Regions from separate parts of the Ochrobactrum quorumnocens genome, predicted to be linked through region 4. Evidence: predicted binding sites of a transcription regulator. Region 4 holds the regulator's gene; each other region holds the start of a gene.
The links. Region 4 encodes LexA, which represses DNA repair genes until DNA is damaged. Its sites were predicted from a motif close to TGTTCNNNNTGTGTTCNG; they were not measured.
Positions count from the first base shown of each region.

Region 1: the regulator LexA is predicted to act here: its motif matches at 2,150-2,167, upstream of CES85_RS09815 (ImuA family protein).
Region 2: the regulator LexA is predicted to act here: its motif matches at 1,415-1,432, upstream of parE (DNA topoisomerase IV subunit B).
Region 3: the regulator LexA is predicted to act here: its motif matches at 2,398-2,415, upstream of CES85_RS14480 (Y-family DNA polymerase).

Region 1 covers NZ_CP022604.1:77,371-81,876, reverse strand. Annotated here, with positions in the region: gene CES85_RS09835 (ParD-like family protein) at 1-141, opposite strand, end outside; gene CES85_RS09830 (MarR family winged helix-turn-helix transcriptional regulator) at 275-805, shown strand; gene CES85_RS09825 (DUF6616 family protein) at 802-1,158, shown strand; partial or broken gene CES85_RS09820 (IS5 family transposase) at 1,273-1,958, opposite strand; gene CES85_RS09815 (ImuA family protein) at 2,185-3,024, shown strand; gene CES85_RS09810 (Y-family DNA polymerase) at 2,915-4,501, shown strand; gene CES85_RS09805 (error-prone DNA polymerase) at 4,498-4,506, shown strand, end outside.
Region 2 covers NZ_CP022603.1:109,134-113,639, reverse strand. Annotated here, with positions in the region: gene lipB (lipoyl(octanoyl) transferase LipB) at 1-329, shown strand, start outside; gene CES85_RS00675 (DMT family transporter) at 332-1,252, opposite strand; gene parE (DNA topoisomerase IV subunit B) at 1,553-3,661, shown strand; gene CES85_RS00665 (hypothetical protein) at 3,738-3,920, opposite strand; gene CES85_RS00660 (GNAT family N-acetyltransferase) at 4,015-4,446, opposite strand; gene gatA (Asp-tRNA(Asn)/Glu-tRNA(Gln) amidotransferase subunit GatA) at 4,497-4,506, opposite strand, start outside.
Region 3 covers NZ_CP022604.1:1,026,782-1,031,287, reverse strand. Annotated here, with positions in the region: gene CES85_RS14490 (DNA adenine methylase) at 8-895, shown strand; gene CES85_RS14485 (DNA adenine methylase) at 1,369-2,205, opposite strand; gene CES85_RS14480 (Y-family DNA polymerase) at 2,497-3,771, shown strand; gene CES85_RS14475 (hypothetical protein) at 3,771-4,025, shown strand; gene CES85_RS14470 (hypothetical protein) at 4,022-4,204, shown strand; gene CES85_RS14465 (SOS response-associated peptidase) at 4,240-4,506, shown strand, end outside.
Region 4 covers NZ_CP022604.1:1,218,048-1,222,553, reverse strand. Annotated here, with positions in the region: partial or broken gene CES85_RS15375 (ComEC/Rec2 family competence protein) at 1-1,222, shown strand, start outside; gene lexA (transcriptional repressor LexA) at 1,476-2,201, opposite strand; gene CES85_RS15365 (molybdopterin molybdotransferase MoeA) at 2,323-3,537, opposite strand; gene moaC (cyclic pyranopterin monophosphate synthase MoaC) at 3,561-4,037, opposite strand; gene trpC (indole-3-glycerol phosphate synthase TrpC) at 4,041-4,506, opposite strand, start outside.

The DNA.
Region 1 (4,506 bases), 1.1 Mb from region 4:
GAATGACATGTCGGGATTGGCCTGCGCCAGCATGCCGATTTTCATCCAGTATTCGGCTTGTGCATTGATCGAGCGACACATGACATCGCTCGCCTTGCGCACTTCCTCATGCAGTTCGTCGTCAATTTTCACAATGCCCATAGCCCTACCCAGTTAAGTGATCCGTATGCGAAATATATATGTTTCGTATATACGCGTTTATCAGGTTTTCTCAATCATCGTTGTATCATAAAATGAATTGATTTTAATATGGCGCCATACTATATGGTGCCGTATGGATATTATAGAGCAAAAACATCACGCCCTGTTGAGCGAACTGAAACGTCGGAACAGCCCTTCTATGGGCGACCTCAAAACCTGTTTTGAGGTCTTATCTCTAGCTGCGGCAATAGACCGGGATTGCGCCAATAGGCTCGCGCCCCACAAGCTTTCTGAAGGTAAGTTTGTTCTGTTGTTTTTGTTGCAGAACGCACCTGATGGCCTTTCTCCGCACACACTTTCAGAGCGCGCGGGTGTAACACGCGCGACGATCACCGGCCTGCTGGATGGGCTGGAGCGGGATGGCTTCGTCAAGCGTCATTCCGACATGCAAGATCGCCGTAAGCTGACTATCCAGCTGACTCCCGAAGGCGCCCAACTGGCGCAACAGCTTTTCGATGAGCATACGACGTGGATTGCAAGCCTGATGAGCGATCTTTCTCTCGGCGAACAACAACTTCTGAGCACATTGCTACGTCGCATCTGGAGCCGCACCGATGCGGGACGCTCTTTCAAGATCAACGACACCTTAAGGGAAATGACATGACCTATTATCTCGCCGAGCTTTATTCTCCGAAATCGAGCTGGCACGCACTGAGCCCTGAAGACAGGCAAGCCTTCTTTGAAAAAGTCGGCGTAGGTATGGGTGGTCTTGCAGCTCTTGGTATCGAAGCCCTGGCTCTAGGTCCCGTTGATGCAACAAAGCCTTATGCACCGAAACAGAGCTTCTTTGCCATCTGGCGTTTTCCAGACGAAGCAGCACTCGATATGTTGATTGCCGGAATCACTGCTACCGGCTGGCACGATTATTTTGACACCATCAATGCAACAGGCGCAGGCACTGATCTTCCCGGCCATCTTGCGCAATTGGCAGCTGTGCCTTTCAAAGAAGCAGCCTGACCTGATAGATCCGCGGCTATAAATGCTCCGCCTTAGGGTCCAGACTCAATTGAGCCACCATGTGACGATGGCAGCGATATAGCATGTGGCTGTAAAGTTCAGCATGAGCTTGTCATATCGTGTCGCGACCCTCCTCCAGTCCTTGAGGCGGCAAAAGGTGCGTTCGATGATGTTTCGGCGGCGGTAGGCAATTGGGTTGAAAGGTTTGATCCGCTTACGGGTCGGATTATTTGGAATGACCGGTTCAGTGCCGCGAGCTTTGAGAAAATCGCGTAACGCGTTGCTATCGTAAGCCGTATCGGCAGCGCACAGGTTGCTTGGCGGCAGTGGCTCAAGCAGTGGGATGGCAATGGGAGCGTCACCGCGCTGCCCAGGGGTTATTCTCAGTGCGACTGGGCGGCCACAACCATCGACAACAGCATGTATTTTTGTCGATCTGCCGCCTCGCGATCGACCGATGGCTTGAGCTTCCGCCCCCCTTTTCCGCCAGCAGCAGATCGGTGCGCCTTTGCGGTGGTGCTGTCGATCATGTGAATGTCGCGATTGGTCGTCTGCACCAGTGCTTCGAATAGTTGCCGCCATATGCCTTTGGCAGACCAACGATGGAAACGATTGTAGATGGTTGTCGAGGGACCGTAGACAGCGGGGCAATCCTGCCACCGACAGCCAGTGCGCAGCACATGGATGATGCCGCTAATCACCCGGCGGTCGTCAGTTCGATGCGCGCCGGGTTGGTTCGTTGGAAGCAAAGGAGCGATCACTGCCCATTGCCGATCATCAAGCCAGAATTCTCCTGCCATGCTCCAAAACTCCCGTTATCAGGAGAGTGAATCATGAAGAAGTAATTTGATCAAATGTTTAATTGGGTTTGGAGCCTAGAGAGGCTATCTGATAAAACCAGATCGAAATACCCTCTAAAACGGAGCATTTTTCTTATCCACATTTCCTCACAGCTGATGCCGCTTGACTCTTGCTTCACACGATTCAATACTAGAACATATAGAGAACAAACGATGGAATCTAAACGTGAGCGGCATCGACATCGCGGCGTTGCGGCGCATGGTTACGGCCATTGAAGGCAACGACCCACAAGACAGTTTTGCAAATGAGGCACTCACGGGCTTCGGACGTGCGCGCAGCTTCACACTTGGTTTTCCCGGTACAGATGATGCTTTTCCGCATGGTCTTGCAGGCGATGCGCTGCATGAGGTTTTTGCTGAAAACCCCAGCGCACATATGGCGGCAACTGGCTTTGCACTGGCGCTTGCGTTGCGGGCTTCGCAGGCACAAAGGCCGATCATATGGATCGAGGAAGAAAGCGCATCAAACGAATATGGCGGACTTTATCCTCCGGGCCTTCATGCCTTCGGTATTGATCCGTCGCGTCTTTTGATTGTGCGATGCCCCACTGCACAAGACGTGTTGAAGGCGGCGGGTGATGTATTGGAAGCAGGCAACGGCAGCAAGGCAGCGTACCTCGTTGCGGGCATCGTTGCCTCAGTGACAGGCAAACCGAAGTGTCTCGATCTCACAGCCTCGCGCCGTCTGCTTCTAGCGACCGAGACGGCCCAGCTTCCAGCGATTTTACTGCGTAGCCATCGGAGTGCAGTGCAAAGTGCCGCTGTCAGCCGTTGGCGTATAGCCCCTGCTCCGTCGCAGACCAGTGGGGCAAATGCGCCAGGAAAACCTGCCTTTGCAGCCGTTCTGGAGCGGAATCGCCACGGCACATGTGGTCAGTGGATCATGGAATGGAACAATGAAACCCTTGAATTTGGTGCAAGAGAAAGAGCAGGCCGAGCGTTCGTTCCTCGCACTCTGGTTCCCCTTTCTGCCGACGGATCGGTTACGCCGCGTCGCATCGCCTGAAGCTGTGCGTAATCTGCCGCTTGTCGTCACTGAACGCACCGCCAATGCGCTACGAGTGACAGCAGTGGATGCAGCTGCAGCCACGCTCGGCATCTTTCCCGGCATGGCGCTGACTGATGCACGCGCACGGGTGGAGATGCTTGATGTGGCACCTGCCATGCCGGAGCGCGATGCAGCTCTCGTCAATCACCTTGCTCATTGGTGCGAGCGTTACACGCCACTTGTGGCGTTCGACCCGCTGCATGGTTTGATGCTTGATATTACGGGTTGTGCCCACCTCTTCGGTGGGCTTGCAGCCATGCGTATTGATGTGACGAAGCGCATGGAACGAGCAGGCTTGTGCGTACAGGCAGCGATTGCCGATAATGCTTTTGCCGCACGGCTTCTGGCGCGCGGAACCAAAGGCGGTGTGTTTGACCTGGCACAAGCCGATGCGCTTTTGCCTCGCCTGCCGCTTTCTTCCCTTGAACTGGCAGAGGCCAGTGAGACGGGTCTCAAACGTGCAGGCCTCAAGCGCCTTGGCGACGTCATGCAGCTTCCGCGCTCTGCCCTTACGGCCCGTTTCGGTCCTGATCTTGCGGCCAAGCTTGACCGACTGGCACGGCAGACGCGCGCGCCGATTTCGCCACTGCGTATGATGTCGCTTGCCACTGTCGAGCACAGGCTTTCGGAGCCGATCACCGTCATGGAGCTTATTGAGCAGATATTACAGGAACTGGCACAGGAACTGTTCGCGAGGCTTGAAAAAGACGGTAAGGGCGCAGTCCTCATTGAAGCATCTTTTTTTCGGGTGGATGGTCAGGTTCGCCATATTCGGATTGAAACGGGTCAGCCTTTGCGCGACATCCGGATTTTCTGGCGTCTTGCGCGCGAGCGGCTGAATGCGCTGACAGATCCGCTCGACGCGGGTTTCGGCTTCGACATGATCCGGCTTGCCGCCCTTCGCAGCATCACACTCGCGCAGCATCAGACCGGACTTGATCAGCACGAAGAAGACGATGCCGGCTTCAGCCAGCTCATTGATCGATTGTCAGCACGGCTGGGTCCACAGCGCGTTCTGGTCACATTTCCACGAGATACCCATATGCCAGAGCGTGCCTTTGGCCTGCGAGCTGCTCTTCATTCGACGCGTCAAAATGAGGCAAGTTATCAAAGTGCTGCCGTCCTGCCAGGCGATCCGCCTGCACGACCTATAAAGCTGTTTCATCCACCACAGCTGATTGAGACAACAGCCGAAGTACCCGACAGTCCACCCTCGTTCTTCATATGGCGTCGGGTCCGTCATCATGTGCGTCTTGCCGAAGGACCTGAGCGGATAGAACAGGAATGGTGGCTCTCTATCGGTCAGACAGCCCAGGACTTGCGCGATTATTATCGGGTTGAAGACGAAGACGGCCAGCGATTCTGGATTTTTCGCGAGGGGCTTTATGTGGGCGATAACCTGCCACGCTGGTTCCTGCATGGGTTATTCGCATGATAAAC
Region 2 (4,506 bases), on a different replicon from region 4:
CACAATTCAACGTCAAGGGTGAGCGACGTGCAGATCGCGTTGGTGTGTGGGTTGTACGCCCTGAAAAGCCGCCGCTTGCCAATGGAGGCATGTGCGAAGACAAGATCGCAGCCATCGGCATTCGCTTGCGTCGCTGGGTCAGTTTCCACGGTATCGCAATCAACGTCGAGCCGGAACTCGAACATTTCGGCGGCATTGTCCCATGCGGCATCGCCGAATATGGCGTTACCAGCCTGGTGGATCTGGGGCTGCCGGTGGTGATGGGCGACGTGGATGTCGCGCTCGGCAAGGCCTTCGAAAGCGTTTTCGGCCCTCGCCAGACAAAGTAAGATCAGACCGACTTTACGCGCCGCTCACGCATGAAGACATAGAAGCCTGACCCGACAATGATTGCGATGCCGAACCATTTTGACGGCGTCGGAAAATCACCAAAAACAATCAGTCCGACCAGAACAGCGTTGACGATTTCCAGATATTGGAATGGCGCGAGCATCGATGCAGGCGCAAGCTTGAACGCCTGCACGACCAGCAGATGGCTGACCGTGCCAATCGTGCCCAGCAAAAGCAACAATAGCCATGGTTGCAGGCTGGACGGCAGCAAGAACGTCAGATCCGCGACGCCGACGGCCGTGCCTAGTACCATGGCCAGACCTGCAAGAAATGCACCGCCAATGCCTGCATAGAATTGCATGACGACAGGGCTTTCCTTAGCGCCATATTTGCGGTTCAGAATAAGATAGATTGCGAAGGTGACAGCGGTCGCCAATGGCAGTAGCGATACGGCCCCAAAAATCTCAAAACTCGGCTGAATAACGATCATTGTACCGATCAACCCGATGCCGACCGCACTGAAGCGGCGCCAGCCAACTTTTTCTTTCAAGAAAACGGCAGAAAGCAGCGTTAGGATAAGTGGTTCGGCGAAAAACACCGCCATAGCATCCGCCAGGGGCATATATTTGACGGCGGTGAAAAAGCACGTTCCGCCAAACCCCATCAGTGCACCGCGAACCAGATTGCCGGTAAGGTACGTCGTGCGCAACGCGGCGAAGCCGCCCATGACGATCAACACCAAAAACATCATCACAGACTGGATGAAAAACCGCATAAAGGTGACTGTTGCGGGCGGCATATTATCCATCATGGCAAGCCATTTGCCGATGGCATCCATAAGCGGCAGCAACAACACCGAGAGCACCATGATTGCCATGCCCTTCACATGCGCTTCTACGCCAACCGCTGCCCTGCCCTGCATTTCACCACTCGCAATTTTCTCGCCACCCTTGCGCTTACGCGAATGGACTCTTCGTTTCCATCTTAATCAGCCCCGGAAAAGCGTGCGGTTTGACTTTCGCCACGTTTCTGGTGCAAATCCTGTTGCGGATGAATAAAACCCTTTGATAAAGCCCGGCAAAAGCAGAACGTAAGGCGAACTTTAGTCGCCTTTCGTAATTTCCCGTGGCATCATCTATGTGATTCGCAGACACACTATTTTCGGCTTAAGCGTGTATGACGCGGCCATCGTAGATTCAGACAGAAAGCTTTTCGGACAAAGATGGACGATAACGATCTCTTTTCCAGAGTAGTCAACAATGCCCGCGAACGGGTGCAGGAGCGACAGTCTGAAAAGGCTCCCGCTCCGCGACCTGTTGCGCAGCCGGCAGCGACGCCGTTGCCATCTGCCCCAAAGCCCGCGTCTGTTGCCACCAAGGCACCACCTGCTTCGTCGGGAAGTGACGACTATAATGCGTCGTCCATTCGCGTTCTTGAAGGGTTGGAGCCTGTCCGTTTGCGCCCCGGCATGTATATCGGCGGCACGGACGAAAAGGCTCTGCATCATCTTTTCGCTGAAGTCATCGACAACTCAATGGACGAAGCGGTTGCAGGCCACGCCAACTTCATTGAAGTCAGCCTCGATGCTGAAGGCTTCATAACCGTCAGCGACAATGGTCGCGGTATTCCGGTGGATGAACACCCACAGGTGCCGGGAAAATCCACGCTTGAAGTGATCATGACCAAGCTGCATGCCGGCGGTAAGTTTGACGGCAAAGCTTATGAAACATCCGGTGGTCTGCACGGCGTCGGTGTGTCCGTCGTCAATGCGCTTTCCGACGTTTTGGAAGTGGAAGTCGCGCGCAATCGCCGTCTTTATCGCCAACGCTTTTCACGCGGTATTCCGCAGGGTGGTCTGGAAGACGCCGGCGAGGTACACAACCGTCGTGGCACGCGCGTCCGCTTCCATCCAGACCCGGATATTTTTGGCAAAAGCGCGCATTTCGACCCGCACCGGCTTTATCGCATGGCGCGTTCGAAAGCCTATCTGTTTGGTGGTGTGGAAATCCGCTGGAGCTGCGACCCAGCTCTCCTGGACCCGAAAAAAGAAACTCCCGAAAAGGCTGTGTTTCACTTCCCAGGTGGCCTGAAAGATTATCTTTCTGCATCGCTCGGCAAGGAACATCAGGTTACCCGTGAGATTTTTGCGGGCCGCACAGAAAAACAGGGTGGGCATGGCGCAGTTGAATGGGCGGTGTCGTGGTATGGCGGGGACGGCTTCGTCAACTCCTATTGTAATACGATCCCGACCGGCGATGGCGGCACGCACGAAGCGGGCCTGCGTATCGCTTTGACGCGTGGCCTGAAAGCCTATGCAGAACTGACCAACAACAAGCGTGCTTCGATCATCACGACCGATGACGTGATGATTTCGGCAGCTGCTATGATGTCGGTTTTCATCCGCGAACCTGAATTTGTCGGCCAGACCAAAGACAAGCTTGCGACCGTTGAAGCACAGCGTATCGTGGAAAATGTCATTCGCGATCCGTTTGACCACTGGCTTACAGCTTCGCCGCAGGAAGCTTCACGTTTGCTCGAGTGGGTTGTCGACCGCGCTGAGGAACGTCTGCGTCGCCGTCAGGAAAAGGAAACTGTCCGCAAAAGTGCTACGCGTAAGCTGCGCCTTCCTGGCAAGCTTGCTGATTGCACGCAGAATGCTGCCGCAGGCGCAGAACTGTTCATCGTCGAGGGTGACTCGGCTGGTGGCTCGGCCAAGCAGGCGCGCAATCGCTCCAATCAGGCGATCCTGCCTCTGCGCGGTAAAATTCTGAACGTAGCGAGTGCAGGCCGCGAAAAACTCACCGCAAACCAGCAGATTGCCGATCTTGTACAGGCGTTGGGTAGTGGTACGCGCAAGAATTATCGCGAAGATGACCTTCGTTATGACCGCGTCATCGTCATGACCGATGCTGACGTGGATGGCGCGCATATCGCATCGCTTCTGATTACTTTCTTCTATCAGGAGATGCCGGACCTCATTCGTAACGGTCATCTCTATCTCGCCGTACCGCCGCTTTATCGTCTTAGCCAGGGCGGTAAAGTCGCCTATGCACGCGATGATGCGCACAAGGACGAATTGCTTCGTACGCTGTTCACAGGACGTGGCAAGATTGAAATCGGCCGCTTCAAAGGCCTAGGTGAAATGCGCGCGGAGCAGCTCAAAGAAACGACCATGGATCCCAAGAAGCGTACGCTTTTGCGAGTACATGTCGATGAAGACTATATCGATGAAACCCGCAACACGGTCGACGATCTGATGGGCACCAAGCCGGAAGCCCGCTTTCGCTTCATTCAGGATCGTGCTGCCTTCGTGGAAGAACTCGACATCTGATGAGTGCATTCGAATAAGAATGCGTGAATATCAAAACGGCAACTCGTCAAACCGGGTTGCCGTTTTTTATGAATACTCAGCTTTTCACGTCGATACCGAGCCTGCTCTCAATCTCTTCGGTTGATTCTTTAACAAAGAAAGTCAGATCGGTGCTCAGCGTTACGATGCGGGTTCCTGTCCCATATGCGTTATAGGAAAGAACGTGATTGAAATTCACAGCAACTCTTTCACCGCTGACATCAGTAAGCATGATCCACATAAGCCCCTCCTCCTGAAAATTGATTCCTTACAAGAGGATAGGCGCATATGTGCAAATGACAATGGAGCTTTAAGGAGGAGCTTTTCCGGGAGTTTTATAAGCTCGCCTTCATGCGAACCTTTTCGACCCGACGACCAAAGCTCTCAGACCACTCTTCTTCCTCTCGGTAAATAGCGAAGCCGGCTTTTCTATAAAGCCCGATTGCCGGAAGATTATCAGCGTGCGTTCCAATTTCGGCTTCAGCAAACCCATCAAGCAGAATCTGCGCCAACAGTGCATTAAGCAATAAGCCGCCCAACCCCTGACCGTGATAGGCGGGATCAATCCAAAGATCGGAGACGTAATTGCAATTCGGTACGCGCGCGCCCCAGCCGCAAATCTCACCTTGTCGCTCAATCACAAGAACGCCATCGGCATTCGCGTTCAGATCGCGCAGAAATTTCGCTTTAAGCACGGACCGACTTTCATCCGTCAATTCAATGGAGCGAGCTGCGGTTTGCCACGCACGGACGGCCAACTGAGCCATGAAAACAAATTCGCCGGGCGTCTTGGCCCGGCGAATGAGAGGTTCAGATTTTACCACCAT
Region 3 (4,506 bases), 190 kb from region 4:
GGTAAAAATGGCAAACTATTCTCCATTGAGATATCCCGGAGGCAAGGGAAAACTTGCTCCCTATATCGAGGCCCTTCTGCAGATGAATGGCCTCGAAGGCGGACACTACGCTGAACCGTTCGCAGGTGGAGGCGCTGTAGCCCTGTCACTCCTTTTCTCGGAGAGAGTGAAACAGATACATATCAATGACTTGGATTTCGCGGTTTATTCGTTCTGGAAAGCCGCAGTTGATCACACGGACGAATTGATATCAAAAATTCTTGAAACAGAAGTGTCTGTCGACAATTGGCGCATCCAGCGTGATATTAAGAAAGACCACACCAATCGTAGCATCGTAGAAATTGGTTTCTCCACCTTTTTCTTAAATCGTACCAACCGATCAGGTATCCTGAATGGGGGAATGATTGGTGGCGTACTACAAGCGGGCGAGTGGAAGTTAGATTGCAGATTCAATAAAGAGGAACTTGTTTCACGTATTAAACGAATTGGATTTTATAGGTCGCGTATTAACGTTACTAATCTCGATGCTTCCGTTTTCCTCACGGACCATCTCAGTAATGTGTATCAGAGGTGCCTGATTTACATTGACCCGCCTTACTACGTTAAGGGCGCTTATTTATATCAAAACCACTTTTCTCACGATGATCACGTTGCTTTAGCGGAACGAGTGAAAGCAATAAAGGATCACAAATGGTTTGTATCCTACGATAACGTGTCTGAGATAAAGAATATTTATAAGGATTGCGAGCAGGAAGACTTTAGTATTGGCTATAGCGCGCGCAATTACAGTAAAGGCGCCGAAGTGATGATATTCGGACCAGGTATGTCCCGCCCCAATAGCGTATTTTCTAATAAAGCTGAATATCGAGCAGTTAAAAAAGCCTCTGGATTTTGACCTAGCCTTAGTTCTGACGAAAAATAAACCCGCCCAGCATTGAACTGAGCGGGTTTTAGGGAGGACGCTGGCTTAGAAGCTGTGCGGATTGGATCAGCCAGCCAACGTAGTAAATGCGATCAAGGTTAATGCTGGGTAAGCGAAATATCTGACCGATACGCTTAAAGCGCCTTTAGCCCGCCACTCACAATGTACGTGATAGCCGCGGCCAATATGCCACCAATGACTATTCACATGTTATCCGGCCTTCTCAAGGCTAAAGTTTGCGCTACGGAGACGCACTCACGAACGACCGTGCCGCCCCGGTGTTTTGGGAAGAGCGCCGGGGCAACATAAAAAGCCCACCCAGCGAGATGACGGTGCTGGATGGGCCTTCATAATTGATATCCGGAGATCAACGCTCATAATCTTAACGCGGTTTTCTTTTCTGGCAAGCCCATGCCTCCAAAAGGTCAGATTATAGGCTTTGCCCGTTATTCGGGCATATTCGCTACAGCAGGCAGCTTTCGGTCCATGATGAGAACTTCACCGACTGGTTTCGCCTGCCCGCCACCAACGGTATAGGTCAGCGACACATCGCAGATCTTGAACGCCGAGAAGATTGATCGCACTTCAGGTGTATCGTTAAGGGAAATCAGGAAGCGTCCCTTTATATCCTGCATCCGCTTGGCGATCCTCTCGAAATCGTCACGGCTGAAGACGTTCTTGCCGTAATCATTTTCACAACCGAAATATGGCGGATCCATGTAGAACAGCGTTCCCGGAGTGTCATACCGATCAATGAATTCTGCCCAAGACAGATTTTCGATCTGGACGCCTGCGAGACGTTCGTGGATCTCTTCCAACAATACGCCAAGGCGGTTGACGTTGAAGCGAGCAGATCCGCCCGTATCTACGCCATAGTTGCGTCCGTTGACCTTGCCGCCAAATGCCAGACGCTGGAGGTAAAGAAACCGTGCAGCGCGTTCCAGATCCGTAAGCGTTGAGGCATCGCAAGCTTTGAGCCTCTCAAATTCCTTACGAGATGTGATCTGGAATTTTAGCGTTTCCATAAATTGCGGATAATGTCGCTGCAAGATCCGAAAGAGCGTAATCACGTCGCCAGACACATCGTTGATAACCTCACATTTGGCGATCAGCTGACGGCGGAAGAACACGCCACCCATACCAACGAATGGTTCTGCATAGACAGCGTGCGGGATTTGCTCGATGACAGATGTCACGCGCTGCGCGAGTTGCTTCTTTCCGCCAATGTAGCTCGCAGCCGGAGACACTGGACGAACGCTCGTAAAAGAAAAACCTTCTTGCATTTTTATTAACCTGTAGAGGCCAGTATGCCCGCGCCCGCAAGGGTCGGGGTGTGGCATTTGACCTACCGTCATGCCGGGCGGGCTAGACGCCAATCGAAGACCGCCGCTTTTCGGTGTTTTGCCACCGATAGCCACCCCGTTAAGGGCGGATTTCCACAACCGCAAAAAGGCGGATTGACTCTTATTCCAAATGAGAACATTTTAGGAACATATCCACATTGAGCGGAATATGTTCCTGTGCACCCCTGTGCGCGAGGCAGGTTTCGTTCGCCCTGTTTTCTGGAGTTTGTAATGCGTCTGCCGGAGGCGATTGAACGGCTATACCTCGATTTCGACGGCTTTTTCGCATCAGTCGAACAGCAGTGCGACAAGCGCCTGCGCGGCAGGCCGATAGGTGTGGTTCCATTTGAAGGCACAAACCGCACAGCAGTCATTGCATGCTCGAAAGAAGCTAAGGCGCAAGGCGTCAAGAACGTGATGCCGATCAAGGACGCATTGCGGGTGTGTCCGGATCTTGTACTTGTTCCGCAAAAGCCAGACCTTTACCGCCGAGCACATAACGCCCTGCTCTGCGAGATCGAAACGGTGATCGCCATCGACACCGCAAAGAGCATCGATGAACTGACATGCGTTCTCGATGACAGCGGAAAGCGAGATCCTGAATTGCTCGCAGCAAGGATAAAAGCTGCGATTGCTGACAACATCGGCCCATACATCACCAGTTCAATCGGCTTTGCCGCCAACCGCCAGCTGGCGAAGATCGCCTGCAAGGCTGGCAAAGAAGAAAGCAAGCGACACGGAAGCTATGGCAACGGCCTTGCGATATGGCGGCCCGCCTCGATGCCCGCGCCATTGCTTAAGGTCGAGCTGGAGGATATTCCCGGCATCGGGTCGAGCATGGCAAAGCGGCTTTATCGAAATCGGGTTTACAGCACCGAGCAGCTCTATGCGCTTCAACCGAAACACATGCGCAAAATCTGGAACAGCGTGAATGGCGAGCGGCTTTGGTATGCGCTGCACGGATATGACATCCAAGCGCCAGAGCAGCAGCGCGGCATGTTCGGCCACGGTCGAGTGCTACCGCCCGAAGCTCGCAAGATTGACGGCGCATATGAGATATCGCGCCTATTGCTCACGAAAGCTGCCCGTCGCCTGCGCAGAGAGAACTATTACGCCGGGGGCTTATGGCTCTGGCTGTCGATCCGTGACGGCTCATGGTTTGGCAAGCATCACCTTTCTGTCGTCAATGATGATCAAGCCATTTTATCCGGCCTGCATGCACTCTGGCAGAACGTCAGAAAAGACTTTCCGAAAGGCGTCGAGATCTTTCGGGTTGGCGTCACACTTTACGACCTGTCACCAGCCGACGAGCGGCAGATTGATTTGCTCGATAATGACGACGAGCTGCGCCAGAAATGGGAACGCGCCAACGGGGCAGTTGATAAACTCAACTCGAAATATTCCGGCACGATTGTCAGCATGGGTGAATGGAAACCACCGGCAGGCGGTCATGTCGGTGGCAAGATCAGCTACACGCGGATCCCTAGCGCCGAGGATTTCTGGTAATGGGAAACTGGAAAACAACAGTCAAGGTTGGCGATCTGGCAGACGATCAGAAGCTCGAATTGATATGCCGCAAATGTAACCGCCTCGCCTATACGGATCGAACAATGCTCTGCCAAGAAAAAGACCGCTCGCAACTTTATCTAGATGAGATCGAGAAAAAGGCCGTATGCAAACGCCGGGGCTGCAATGGACCGATGCGCCTATCCATGGTGCGCCTTAAAGAAATGAGCGGCTTTGTGGGTGGTTTAGCATGAGCGGTTATGGTGGTGATAACGGTCGCGTGTCCAAGCCCGGAAAGCTTTTTGAGCATTGGTGTGATGCTGAAGGCTGCAAGGCATGGGGATCCTTTGGATATAAAACCAAGTATGGGCAGCTCTGGTTTTGCCGCGCCCATAAACAAGAAGGCGAAGAGGCACTGGCTGGACGCCGGTAAAATGCGCGCTATTCTTCCTCAAGCAGGAGGAGCGCATGTGCAATCTATATAACATCACGACCAATCATGAGGCCATGCGCCGTCTGTTCCCGAAGTTCGGTGACGTGACGAACCGTGTTGATCCGCAGCTTGATGTGTATCCAGATTATCCGGCGCCAGTACTTCGGAACGTCGAAGCTGACGACCCAGAGCTTACGATGTTGCGCTGGGGCATGCCGACGCCCCGTGAGTTTCTGAAAACGGAAATCGATAAAGGCGTCACGAACGTCAGAAATCTAAAGTCATCCCATTGGCGGCGCTGG
Region 4 (4,506 bases):
GGGTCCAAGTTTTCAGATGTCATTTTCAGCAACGGCGGGACTGATTGCGGCGTTCGCCTGGTGGAGTGAAAGGAAGGCCCGCAAACAGTCAGGTATGGAAAACCGCACGGCATCGCCGCGCGGGATTCTGTCAAGAATACTAGCGCCGACGATCGCCACAGCTGCGACATCAATTGTAGCGGGTGTGGCCAGCGGGATATTTGCCGCTTACCATTTCAACAATACCGCCCCTTTGGGGCTTGTTGGCAATGTACTAGCCTTGCCGGTTATTTCGATACTGGTGATGCCATTTGCAGTCTTGAGTCTATTGTTGATGCCCCTGCAACTCGATTGGCTGCCATTACAGGTCATGGGGTTTGGCGTTCTACTTGTGCGACATATTGCGGAATTCGTCGCCAGCCTATCGCCCGATGGCAATCCCGGTGTCATGCCAGTCATCACGCTCATTCTCTGGACAGTTGCGCTTTTGATTGCTGTTGTTTTCACAACTCGGCTGCGGTTACTGGCGCTTCCATTCGTTGTGTTGGGACTGATCGCATTCATTCGGACGCCGATGCCTGATGTTCTTGTCAGTGAAGATGCGAAGTTTGTGGCGGTGCGACTGTCGGATGGGAATTTTGCTGTTAATCGCAGCAGGCCACCGCAATTCACAGCACAGAACTGGCAGACAGCCTATCTGGTTGAAACGTTTGTTTCTCCGCACATAATGAAAAAACAGCCCGTTCCCGTTGATGAGAACGCTTTCCTTTGTGAGGACGGCCTCTGTACCATTCCCCTTCGGGACGGTCGAATGCTAGCCTATACCACCCAGGAAGACATGCGCGAGGTCGCCTGTAATGTGGGGGATATTGTTATTCTTGCTATTGCCGGAAAAAAACTAAGCTGTGAGCGGTCCAACGCGCTCGTGATCGGCAGGCAAGAATTAGCCCTCAAAGGAACTCTTGAAATAAGATTTGGACAAAAATTAAACGCAGACAAAGTGGCTCAGGCAAAGTTTTTGGGGCAAGAACCAGTCAGTGAGGGTGAGGCTTATCGTTTCGCGCCTGCTGTACCTCGGAATATCAGCGACTATGCGGACAAACTGAGCTTTTCAGTCGATGCACCTACAAGACCTTGGCATCTCTATCGACTTTATTCACGAGCGGCGCGCGGCTTGCCTGATCGTGAGTATCGGAAGAAAGCTGGAACAGAAAATGCAATCGGCTCTGATCTTCCGCAATAATTCCGGAGCGTTTCTTTGATTTAACAAAAAACGCTCTAAGTTTTTATCCTAGCGCATTTCCTGTTTAAGATGAATCGTTAGAAATTCGCCTAACTGTTTGTTTTTACGCATATCTTTATACCAAAACCGGTTCCAACTTTTGGGAGATATGCTCTAGTGCGCATCTTGTCCGAAAAATGCTTTACACATTTCAGGATGGGTAGATTCAATAGTTGAGAGCGTTCTTCGTGCGCCCAAGAGGGCGCACGGCGCTCTAGTAGCGTCGGATCAGTCCGATCAGCTTGCCCTGCACACGAACACGGTCAGGACCGAATATCCGCGTCTCATAGGCAGGGTTTGCAGCTTCGAGCGCAATGGACGCACCTTTGCGGCGGAAACGTTTCAGCGTCGCTTCTTCGTCATCCACCAGTGCAACGATGATTTCGCCTGGATTGGCTGTATCGCCGCGCTTGATGATGACAGTATCACCATCGAAAATTCCGGCTTCGATCATCGAGTCGCCCTTGACCTCAAGCGCGTAGTGTTCACCTGCGCCAATCATTTCTGGCGGAAGGCTGAGCGAATGGGTCTGATTCTGGATCGCCGAGATTGGTACACCAGCAGCGATACGACCCATCACAGGGATGGAAACCATGGTCGATACGTCGTCATTGGCTGTTGTCGGAGCAGGGCGCGCAGGCACGGGGGCAGGTGGCACCTTGCCCAGACTGCCTTCAATCACACTTGGCGCAAATTTCTTTTGCGAATTCAGTCCGGGAGCAATGGAATCTGGCAGACGGAGCACTTCCAATGCACGTGCACGATTTGGGAGTCTGCGGATAAAGCCACGTTCTTCCAAGGCCGTGATGAGGCGATGAATGCCCGATTTCGAGGCTAGATCGAGAGCCTCTTTCATCTCGTCAAAAGACGGAGGGATGCCCGTCTCTTTAAGACGTTCATGAATGAACAGCAGAAGCTCGTGCTGTTTACGGGTCAACATGCGCTACACCCTCCAGACCAGAATCAAATAAAAACAAAACCAGAACGAACACTATATGTTCCAGTCTTGTTCTGCAATGGTTTTAAAATGATTAACGGACTGGCGGAATTGGATAGGTTCGTTACAGCATCAATATCAAGCACGATTCACCGGTCGCTGCAGCTGGTGCATTTTCATCTCTGATTAGCAGCGCATTGGAGCGGACTAAGGCAGAAAGCATCGACGAATCCTGGAGAGGAAAAGGTGTTGCGATCAATGTTCCATCAGTGTCCTGTTCGACTGTTGCCCGAACAAAATCGCGCCGGTGATCATTAGAATTCATCGCCTGACCAAGCTTTGCGGGACGAATATCTGCGGTCAAATCCGTGCCGGATAGCTTGGCTACCAATGGACGTAGAAATACGAGGCCGCAAACGAGGCTAGAAACAGGGTTTCCCGGCAGGCCGATGACGTGCACTGTTTTGCCTGAAACTGTCTTGCGGCCATACATCAGCGGTTTGCCGGGTCGCATAGCAATTTTCCAGAAATCGAGATCAACACCGCTGTTTTTCAACGCGCCATGCACGTAATCACGATCACCTACTGATGCGCCACCGATAGTGACAAGGATATCGATGCCATCGTCGAGCACTTGGCTTATCGCTGATTCGATTTTGGCGGGGTCGTCAACGATGATGCCCATGTCTTCAGGCTTGCCACCTGCGCGACGCACGATCTCGGCTATTCCCACGCTATTGGAGGCCACAATTTGATCAGGTCCGGGAATTGTTCCGGGTGGGACGAGCTCGTCGCCTGTGGCGAGAATGGCAATTCGCGGCTGCTTGAAAACAGAAATCGTTGCATTGCCGCTCGCTGCAGCAAGAGATAGCGCCGGGGCGTCAAGTTCGCATCCAACTGGAAGAACAGTGTCGCCGGGTGCAAAGTCGAGGCCCGCACGCCGAATGTGGCGGCCTTTATCGAGCCCTTGTTGGATCGTCAGTTTGTCACCAGAACGCTCGGTGTCTTCTTGAATGACGATGCAGTCAGCGCCAACTGGCATAGGTGCACCGGTGAAAATACGCACAGCTTCACCAGCGGCAAGCTTGCCTTCAAATCTTTTTCCAGCGGCCGATTCGCCGATCACTGTAAGTTCAATCGGATATTCAACATTCTGAGGCGCGATGAGCGCATAGCCATCCATGGCGGAACAATCAAATGGCGGCTGGAGTAGTTTCGCAGCGACCTGCTCGGCAACAACACGGCCTCCGGCTGAAGCAAGTGGTATCTGCTCAAAACCATGCGGCTCAGCGGCGCTTAGGATGCGGGCAAGTGCTTCATCGACCGGGAGAAGGGACATAGGGTTTCCTCTCGTCTGAATGTTCAGGCTTTCCAGTCGCCTGACTTGCCGCCGCTTTTTGCCGAAACACGGATGTCGGTGATCTCCATATGGCGATCAACTGCTTTGGCCATGTCGTAAATGGTCAGGCAGGTGACGGAAACAGCAGTCAAGGCTTCCATCTCTACACCAGTGCGGCCTTTAAGCTTTGCAGTAGCACGAATACGCAGACCGGGAAGTGTCAGATCAGGCTGGATATCAACCGATACTTTTGTCAACATCAGAGGGTGGCAAAGCGGAATAAGATCTGACGTTTTCTTTGCGGCCATAATGCCAGCGAGCCGTGCGGCGCCGATAACGTCACCCTTGGCTGCATTGCCTTCCAGAATAAGCGCCAGCGTTTCCGGCTTCATCCTGACTGCGCCTTCTGCCGTGGCCTGACGTTCAGTCTCAAACTTGTCCCCAACATCGACCATATGGGCAGCGCCTGTCTGGTCGATATGGGTGAGCTTGGTCGCCATATCTCAGGCCTTGCCGGTCAGAAGTTCGCGGGTTGCGGTCGCAACATCATCTTTGCGCATCAGGCTTTCGCCGATGAGGAAGGTGCCGATATTCGATTTTTCGAGACGCAGGCAATCATCATGGGTGAAGATGCCGCTTTCGCCGACCAGCAGGCGATCCGAAGGAACCATCTTTGCGAGACGTTCGGAAACCGCGAGGTCGACTTCAAATGTGCGCAGGTTGCGATTGTTGACGCCGACGAGGCGCGAAGAGAGCTTGAGCGCGCGTTCTGTTTCCTCTTCGTCGTGCACTTCAATCAATGCATCCATGCCGAGTTCAAATGCGGTTTCTTCAAGCGCCTTGGCGAGATTGTCATCGACGCTTGCGAGAATGATCAGAATACAGTCTGCACCCCAGCTGCGCGCTTCATAGACCTGATAGGTATCGAAAAGGAAATCCTTGCGCAGAGCTGGCAGAGAGCAGGCATCG